One region of the Streptomyces sp. NPDC040610 genome, then DNA from elsewhere that is predicted to be linked to it. Evidence: riboswitches for the same ligand, from Rfam matches in the RefSeq annotation. Region 1 holds a riboswitch; each other region holds the start of a gene.
What was found. A riboswitch is a leader RNA that binds a small molecule or an ion and turns the genes downstream of it on or off. The one in region 1 is predicted to bind cobalamin.
Positions count from the first base shown of each region.

Region 2: it holds a riboswitch for cobalamin, as region 1 does, so the genes downstream of both, ACZ6AA_RS26260 (prenyltransferase/squalene oxidase repeat-containing protein) here and ACZ6AA_RS04170 (ribonucleoside-diphosphate reductase subunit alpha) in region 1, are expected to answer to the same signal.
Region 3: it holds a riboswitch for cobalamin, as region 1 does, so the genes downstream of both, ACZ6AA_RS27525 (CoA-acylating methylmalonate-semialdehyde dehydrogenase) here and ACZ6AA_RS04170 (ribonucleoside-diphosphate reductase subunit alpha) in region 1, are expected to answer to the same signal.
Region 4: it holds a riboswitch for cobalamin, as region 1 does, so the genes downstream of both, ACZ6AA_RS07185 (hypothetical protein) here and ACZ6AA_RS04170 (ribonucleoside-diphosphate reductase subunit alpha) in region 1, are expected to answer to the same signal.

Region 1 is NZ_JBVIXA010000001.1:930,339-932,511, reverse strand. It holds gene mctP (monocarboxylate uptake permease MctP) at 1-10, shown strand, start outside; gene ACZ6AA_RS04175 (hypothetical protein) at 117-824, shown strand; cobalamin riboswitch at 1,013-1,154, shown strand; gene ACZ6AA_RS04170 (ribonucleoside-diphosphate reductase subunit alpha) at 1,284-2,173, shown strand, end outside.
Region 2 is NZ_JBVIXA010000008.1:68,536-70,708, reverse strand. It holds gene ACZ6AA_RS26265 (prenyltransferase/squalene oxidase repeat-containing protein) at 1-304, opposite strand, end outside; cobalamin riboswitch at 570-718, shown strand; gene ACZ6AA_RS26260 (prenyltransferase/squalene oxidase repeat-containing protein) at 835-2,173, shown strand, end outside.
Region 3 is NZ_JBVIXA010000008.1:407,744-409,916, forward strand. It holds gene alaS (alanine--tRNA ligase) at 1-925, shown strand, start outside; cobalamin riboswitch at 1,009-1,187, shown strand; gene ACZ6AA_RS27525 (CoA-acylating methylmalonate-semialdehyde dehydrogenase) at 1,399-2,173, shown strand, end outside.
Region 4 is NZ_JBVIXA010000002.1:63,386-65,558, forward strand. It holds gene cimA (citramalate synthase) at 1-164, opposite strand, end outside; adenosylcobalamin (AdoCbl) riboswitch at 755-851, opposite strand; cobalamin riboswitch at 991-1,186, shown strand; gene ACZ6AA_RS07185 (hypothetical protein) at 1,376-1,756, shown strand; gene ACZ6AA_RS07190 (NUDIX hydrolase) at 1,869-2,173, shown strand, end outside.

The DNA.
Region 1 (2,173 bases):
CGGGCACTGACGCCCGGGCCCCGGCCCTTCCTGAAGGCCGCCGCGTTCCGTCCGGGACGCGGCGGCCTTCGCCGTGCCGCCTCCGGCCCCGAACCGGCGTACGAAAGAATGGGCCCATGCCGCGTCCTCGCCTCCTGTTCCCCGCCGCCCTGCTGCTGCTCGCGCCCCTCGCCCTCACCGGCTGCGGCTCCGAGACCGCCGGGTCCGAGAACAGGGCCTCCGAGAGCGCGGGCTCCGGGGACGCGGGCTCCGGCGCCGGACCGAAGCCCTCCCGCGCCGACCTCGAGGCCCGCGCCCGCGCCGCCCAGACCCGGACGGCGCACGTGTACGTGACCGAGGCCGACGGGTTCACGCTGGCGGAGCAGTCCGTGGGCGTCCTCGGGGACGACGGCTTCCAGGCGGTGTACGTGGCGAAGGAGGGCGGCGCGCAGATCAAGGTCGACGTCGAGCGGGGCACCGTCGACGGCAGGACCTGCCGGAGCGTGTATCCCCCGGCCGAGCGCTGCGAGAAGGACGGGAAGGGCTGGTACCGCACGCCCGGCTCCGCGGGCTCGTCGGGGTCGTCGGGCTCTTCTGGCCCCGCCGAGTCCTGGCACGCGTACGCCCGCTCCGAGCACGGCCTGCGCATCCAGGTCTCCGCCGACCCCGGCCTCGTGGACCGCGACACGCTGCGCGCCGCCGCCGAGAAGGCCCACCGCGCGGACGCCGCCGAGCTGGACGCCGTGCTGCCGAAGAAGACATCCCCCGCCCCGCCGGTGGAGCGCGGCGACATCCCCCGCGACGGCGACGGCGCCCCCCAGGACCCGCCGGGCGTGGGCGGCTGAAGACGGCCGCGGTGACGGCCGAGCGGGGCCCCAGCGACCTCTGAGCGGGCCCCGGACGGCACCCGGACGCCCCCTTGGAATGCCACGCCCCGCCCCCGAGTTGAGGTTCAGGGCGCCTCGTCCCGCGACAACGCCGCTACCCTCCGACACAACATCTAGGGGTGGCACCGAAAGCCAGCACAAGATGTATGCTCGTCCTCGCTGTCGCCGCAGGGGAATCCGGTGCAAGTCCGGAACTGTCCCGCAACGGTGTACTGGTACGCATTTGTGCGCTCGCGCCCACAACATGCGCCGGTGAGTCCGACGACCTGCCGACAGCGCGCCTGGACCGTCCGGTCCGGGTGCCGAGACGTCCGGGCCTCGAGGAATGGGTTGGTGGACGCGGAGTCGCCCCTGCGCGGGCGCAGCCGCGCCATGCCTCTCTCCGCGGGCCCAGAGCCGAGCGAGGGAGAGCACCACGTGACCATCGCGCCCGCCGAACCCGCGTCAGCGCAGGCCGGCACGCAGGCCGAGGCCGAGCAGGCCGCGCAGACCACCGACGGCCCAGGAACCGCCCTGCTGCGCGTCCTGACCGACCTCACCGCCGACCTCCCCGACGCCGACCCCGGCCGGGTCGCCGCCGCCGCCCTGCGCGGCCGGTCGGCCAAGGCCGACGAGGTGGAGCTGCGGGAGCTCGCGACCGAGGCGGCCGCCGGGCTCATCTCCGAGGACCCTGCGTACTCCCAGCTCGCGGCCCGGCTGCTGACCATCGGTATCCGCGAGGAAGCCGCCTCGCAGGGCGTCACGTCGTTCTCCCAGTCTGTCGCCGTCGGCCACCGCGAGGGCCTGATCGCGGACCGCACCGCCGAGTTCGCCACTCTGCACGCCGAGCGCCTCGACGGCCTCGTGGCCGACGCGCTCGCCGACGGCGCCGACCGCCGCTTCGGCTACTTCGGCCTTCGTACGCTGCACAGCCGCTATCTGCTCCGGCACCCGATCACCCGCAAGGTCGTCGAGACCCCGCAGCACTTCATGCTGCGCGTGGCCGCCGGTCTCGCCGAGGACGCCTCCGAGCGGGCCCTTGACGAGGTCGCCGCGCTCTACCGCCTGATGAGCCGTCTCGACTACCTGCCGTCCTCGCCGACGCTCTTCAACTCCGGCACCCGGCACCCGCAGATGTCGTCCTGCTACCTCCTCGACTCGCCGCTCGACGAGCTGGACTCCATCTACGACCGCTACCACCAGGTCGCACGGCTCTCCAAGCACGCGGGCGGCATCGGGCTCTCGTACTCCCGCATCCGCTCCCGCGGCTCGCTGATCCGCGGCACCAACGGGCACTCCAACGGAATCGTGCCGTTCCTGAAGACGCT
Region 2 (2,173 bases), on a different contig from region 1:
GGCGGCAGATGAACGCGGGCCCGTCGTGCTCGGTGCCCTCGGTGCTGAATCCGGCCTCGTGCAGCAGGTCGTAGCCGGTCGTCGGGGTGGCGTCGCAGCCGCGCACCACACCGCCGCCCCAGTCGGCGAAGTCCACCGCGACGACCGCGCCCTTGGTGCGGGTGCAGGAGCTCATCGGGTCGGCCGCCGCGGGAGTGGCCGGGCCGAGCAGCAGGACGCCGCCGCCCAGCGCTGTCGCGGCCGCGCACAGCAGCGCGACGCCTCTCGTGCGTATGCTCCGGACCCGTCCGGTTCCCTGCCCCACCACTGCCCCCTGGGCGTCTGCCGCCGCGGGGTCCGCGTGGTGGCAGGTCCGGGGCCGGGGCCCGCGTGGAGAAACCGTCCGAACCACGCCGTAGTCCGCGACGGCGTCAATCGCTTGCTCTCAGTCCAGGTAATCCGGCTCGCCCGCCGGGCACTTGAGGTGCTCGGCGAACCTACGGTTGCGGGTCAGCGCCGGACTTCGACCGGCTTCCCCTGATGACTGAGCTTGGAATCGGCCGAATTAGAGCACAGTTGCGAATGTGGTGGCAAGGGTGTGCGGGTTGTGTGAGGTTCGAGTACCGTCCTGTGCTGCCGATCGGGGGAATCTGGTGCGAACCCAGAGCTGACGCGCAGCGGTGTGGACCGGCAGGGAGCCGGGCCGAGCCCGAATGCCCGAACGGCCAGCGTCAATGGACGTCGACCCCACGCGCTCGGGCGACGGCCGCGTGTCGTCCGGCTCGGGTCCACGCACAGGGGACCGGCCGCGGGGGGACGTGAGGCCGCCGCCCCCTCTCCCCGGGAGCCCCCGACATGACCTCATCCCGTGCCGCCCGCCGCACCCTCCTCGCCGTACCCACCGCACTCGGCGCGGTGGGTGCCCTCGTCCTGACCGCGCTCCCCGCGGCCGCCACGGCCACCCCCGGCCAGATAGCCACGTCCAAGACGAACGGCGTGAGCTATCTCAGATCCCTGCAGGGCGCCGACGGTTCGTACGCGGGCGCGGGCCTGTCCAACGAGTGGGCGTTCTCCGCGTTCGCCTCGGCGGGCACGGCGGCCGCCGACGTCAGCCCCGGCGGCGACACCTCGAAGAACGCCCGCAGCGTGTACCGCGCGCACCTCGCGGCGGCCGGCTGGCCGGGCACCTCACCGGTCGTCACCGACTACGAACGCGGCATCATCAACGCCTACTCGGCAGGCATCGACCCGGCCCGCGTCTCGGCGAGCCGCAACCTGGTCGCGGACACCTACGCGCACTGGCAGAACTCCGCGCCGGGCTACTGGGGTTCGCCGTCCAACTTCAACGGCACGGTCTTCGCGCTGATCTCGCTCGGCGGCGCCAGGACCCAGTCCGGCGCCAAGCGGGTGCCGCAGGCCCTGCTCGACAGGTCCGTCGCCACGGTCCGCGCCAACCAGCACAACGACGGCGGCTGGAACTTCGGCAGGGCCGAGGGCGACCCCGACGCGCTCGCCACGCCCGGCGACATCGACATGACCGGCGCCGCGATGGCCTCGCTGTGCGTGTCCGGGGTGCCCGCGACCGACCCCGCCATCACCAAGGCCAGGGCGTTCCTGAAGTCGAAGCTCATCAACAACTCCGGTGCCTTCGCCGCCATGTTCGGCGCGAACACCGACTCCAACGGCTGGGCCGTCTCCGGCCTCAACGCCTGCGGCATCAACCCGCAGACCGGCGACTTCCTCACGCCCGCGGGCAAGACCCCGGTGGACTTCCTCATCGCCCAGCAGTTCAAGCCGGGCGGCGGCTTCAAGTATCTGCCGACCGACACCACGCCGTCCGCGTACGCCTCCATCGACGGCCTGCGGGCCGTGGCCGGAGGCGGCTTCATGGCGGCCCCGCCGACCCCGACCACGGCGGGCGCGTCCCGCTGGGCCGCCACGTCCGAGTTCACGCCGGGCACCGCGACGAGCCTGGCCCTGACCGTCGACGACGGCACCTCGCTCAAGGTCTGCTCCGTCGCCTTCACGCCGACCGCGAAGACCACGACGCTCGGCGCGGTCCTGGACGCGGCGTCCTCCTCGGCGACCCCGGCGGGCTGCGTCACGTCCGTCACGCCGGGCAGCGGCACGGGCACGATCACGGCTCTCAACGGCAAGGCCAACAGCGGCGGTTCGACCTGGAAGGCGAGCGTCG
Region 3 (2,173 bases), on a different contig from region 1:
GCACGCCGCCCTGCGCGAGATCCTCGGTCCCACCGCCCTGCAGTCCGGCTCCTACAACCGCCCCGGCTATCTGCGCCTGGACTTCCCCTGGCGCGGCGGGCTCTCCGCCACCGTCCGCAGCGAGGTCGAGGAGGCCGCCAACCGCGCGCTCCGCCGCGACCTGCCCGTCGGCGTGCGCTGGATGACGCTGCCCGAGGCCAAGGAGCTCGGCGCGCTCGCCCTGTTCGACGAGACGTACGGCGAGCAGGTGCGGGTCGTCGAGATCGGCGGCGCCTGGTCGCGCGAGCTGTGCGGCGGCACGCACGTCGAGCACGCCGCGCAGGTCGGCGTCGTCGCGCTGACCGCCGAGTCGTCCGTCGGCGCGGGCATGCGGCGCCTGGAGGCGGCCGTCGGCATCGAGGGCTTCGGCCATCTGGCGCGCGAGCGCGACCTCGTCGCCCGGATCGCCGAGCAGGTGCAGGCGCCGCGCGCCGAACTGCCCGAGCGCATCGCCGGACTCCTCGACCGGCTCAAGGCCGCCGACCGCGAGAACCAGCGGCTGCGGCAGGCGGCCCTGGCCGTCCGCGCGGCCGAGCTGGCCGACCGGGCCGTCGACGTGGCGGGCGCGAGCGTGATCACGGCCACCACGGACGGCGACGCGGGGGCCGCCCGGGCGCTGGCCCTGGACGTGCGCGGGCGGCTGCCCGGAGAGCGGCCGGGCGTGGCCGCCGTGGCCCTCACCGCCGACAAGCCGGTGCTCGTCGTCGCCGTGAACAAGGCCGGGCGCGCGGCGGGGCTGTCCGCGTCGGCGCTGGTCAAGAGGCTGCTCGGCGGGCGGGGCGGGGGCTCGGACGAGGTGGCGCAGGGCGGCGGGGCGGCCGCGGCGGACCTCGCGTCCGCGCTGGCGGGGCTGGCAGGGGTCGTGCGCGCGGAGCTGGGGGCGTAGGACCTCGGTAGGAGCCGGATAGGGGGTTCCCACGGCAAGTGGGAACCCGTCCGCTGTGGACTTACTAGGAAGTCCAAGTATATGTTCGTGACGAAGCCCGCGGTGCAGGGAAGCCGGTGTGAATCCGGCGCGGTCCCGCCACTGTGACCGGGGAGTGCGTTCTCGCGTGAGACAACGCCACTGACGGAGAAGTCCGTTGGGAAGGCGGGAGAGCGGACGCTGATCCGGGAGTCAGGATACCGGCCGTGGGGTGATCCGTGTTGTCCACGAGGATGGAGCAGACACGCATGGCCCCGGTGCGCACCCACGACCCCGGTGATCCGCCGATGCGAGCGACAACCCCCGCTGTCTGACGGCCCCCTGGCCGTTCGCGTCCCCTTCCCGTCCGTCACCCCGGCCTGCCCGCGCACGCCGCCGACGGCCGGTCGGGCGCGCCCGTCCCCGGATCCCACCTGACGAAAGAGCAGGCTCCCATGGTCCGTGAACTGACCCACTTCATCGGCGGCAAGCACATCCCGGGAACATCGGGCGCGCTCGCCGACGTGTACGACCCCAACACCGGCGAGATACAGGCCCGCGTCCCGCTCGCGAACCGCGCGGAGACCGAGGCGGCCATCGCCGACGCGGCCGAGGCGCAGCGCGAGTGGGGCGAGTGGAACCCGCAGCGCCGCGCCCGCGTCCTGATGCGGTTCCTGCGGATCGTCGAGGGCGAACGCGATGCGCTGGCCCGGCTGTTGTCGGCCGAGCACGGCAAGACCGTCGCCGACGCGCACGGCGACCTCCAGCGCGGCCTGGAGGTCGTGGAGTTCGCCGCGGGCATCCCGCACCTGCTCAAGGGCGAGTTCACCGACAACGCCGGGACCGGCATCGACGTGCACTCGCTGCGCCGCCCCATCGGCGTCGTCGCCGGCATCACGCCGTTCAACTTCCCGGCGATGATCCCCCTCTGGAAGGCCGCCCCTGCCATCGCCTGCGGCAACGCCTTCATCCTGAAGCCCTCCGAGCGCGACCCGTCCGTGCCGCTGCGGCTCGCCGAGCTCTTCCTGGAGGCGGGCCTGCCGCCCGGCATCCTCAACGTCGTCAACGGCGGCAAGGAGGCCGTCGACACCCTCCTGGAGGACCCGCGCGTCGAGGCGCTCGGCTTCGTCGGCTCCACGCCGATCGCCGCGCACATCTACGCCACCGCCGCCGCCCACGGCAAGCGCGCCCAGTGCTTCGGCGGCGCCAAGAACCACATGATCGTGATGC
Region 4 (2,173 bases), on a different contig from region 1:
ATGAAGCCGACACCGAGCGAGTCCAGTAAGCGGGCCGTGGCGAGTTTGTCGTGGACGGAGTAGGAGATTCCCTCGCCCTGCGCGCCGTCGCGCAGGGTGGTGTCGTAGAGGTGGAAGCTGTCGCCGAGCGGGGTTTCGGCCGGTGTGGTGCGCGTGTGAGTCACCGGGCGTCCTTCCTGAGCGGTTGTCGTTGTGGGGTTGCCTGGTTCGGCGGGCGCCGTCGGCCGCGCGTGGGCGCTCTTCGAACCAGGGCCGCGGCGTCGGGGCAGGCCGCGAGGGCAGGTGGACGCCGCCGCGGGAGGGGGGGACACGCGGGGTCGGCGCAGGGGGCGCGGGTGAGCGCGGGGGCACCTGGCCCGAGGGACCGTTTCCGTGCCGTCTTGCCGCCAACCCTGTTGGGGCGGGGGCGAGCATCGGCGTCGGCCGTCCGGTCTTCGGGTACGAAGTCGCTCGGAGTCGGCCACGCGGAAACAGCGGCACAACGCTGTGCCTGCTTCGCCGGGCCGCCTGAGGTGGTCCACGGCGATGGACATGCTTGCTTCAAGGGCGTGCGTACGACTGGAAAGTCAGGCGGGCCGCGGCGCGGGGCGTCGAAGGCGCGGGCCGCCGCGCACCGTTCACATCAGGGCAGGTCCGCCCCGCCCCTGTGCGGAGAACGGGCGGCTGCGGCTCCGCTCGTGCGGGAGAAGACGCGGCAAGGCATGCAGGGGACTCCCCGACGTTTCGGCTCCATCCTCGTGGGCCTCGTCGTGGTACCCGCGGACGGCGATCTGACTTCCGGGAGCGTGGGCTCGTCCGGTCACAGTGGCGGGACCGTGCCGGATTCTCACCGGCTTCCCCGTGCCGCAGGTTTGACGTCCCCATGTGTAGCAGCCGCTCCCGTCCCCGTCACCCCCTAGTGACCCCCACCCAGCCGCACCGGGCGGGGTGCCCTTACGGATTCCCACGGCCCTGTTCCGCGCGGATCGACAGCCCGTAGGCTGGCCGCAGCAGCTGGTTCGACCCGTCCGCCAGGCGGGGGCGTCGCAAGAGGGAACCCGGTGGGAGTCCGGGACTGCCCCGCAGCGGTGAGCGGGAACGACCGCCGTCACACGCACTGGGCCCGACGAACGGGGCCCGGGAAGCGACGGCCAGTAGGTGTCCTCCCTCGGGGGGCGGGTCCGCGAGTCCGAAGACCTGCCAACTGCCCGCGTGCGGACCACTCCGCGCACGGACATCCCGGTGACCTCGAGGGCGGGTCGGCGTACAGATCGGACGGACGATCGCGCCATGCCTCGCGGGGTCGATTCCGTCCCGTCCGTCATGCCTTCGCGCTCCCACCCCGTCGCCGGTACCTCAGGGCACCGCCCTGACCAAGGCGCGAAGGGGGCCATCGGTGCGGAACAACAGACCGCAGGAGATCATCGTGGACGGCAAGCCCATGATGGCTGTGGCCGTGAAGGAGTTCGAGAGTCTGCTCGCCACCCGCAGACAGCTCGGGAGCCAGACCGCGAGGCTGCGGATGCTGCGCGACACACTCGTCGACATGACCGAGTTCCTGGACACCCTGGTCGAGGCGCTCGACGACGACGCCCCGCCCCGGACGCCGAGTCCGGGCCCTCCGGACACCCGCCCGGCACTGGTCACCGAGATACGGCGACGCGCGCACCAGGTGCGTGCCATCACCGGAGCAGGGCGCACCGGACGCGGCGGTCACCCGACCGAACGCAGACTGGGCAAGGCCGAGGACACCGCCGACGGCAATGGGGACTGCTGATGCCGGAGTCCGCACCGCCCTTGACGCCCTCGCCCGGAGCGACGCACGCGTACAGCCCCTCGTTCGTCAGTAGTTCTCGGACGCCGCAACGGCGTCCTGCAGGAGGTGTCGGATGAGTTTCCGGCTCGCGGCGTACGCCGTGTGCGTCGAGGACGGCCGGGTGCTGCTCGCCCGGCACGTGCCGCCGAGCGGCGAGAGCAACTGGACTCTGCCGGGCGGCAGGGTGGAGCACGCGGAGGATCCGTTCGACGCGGTGATCCGGGAAGTCGCCGAGGAGACGGGCTGCGACGCGGTGGTCGAACGCCTCCTGGGCGTGGACTCACGGTTGATCCCCGCGGCGGACCGCGCCCCCGGCCTCCCCGACCACCAGAACGTCGGCATCTTCTACCACTGCCGCATCACCGGCGGCCACCTGCG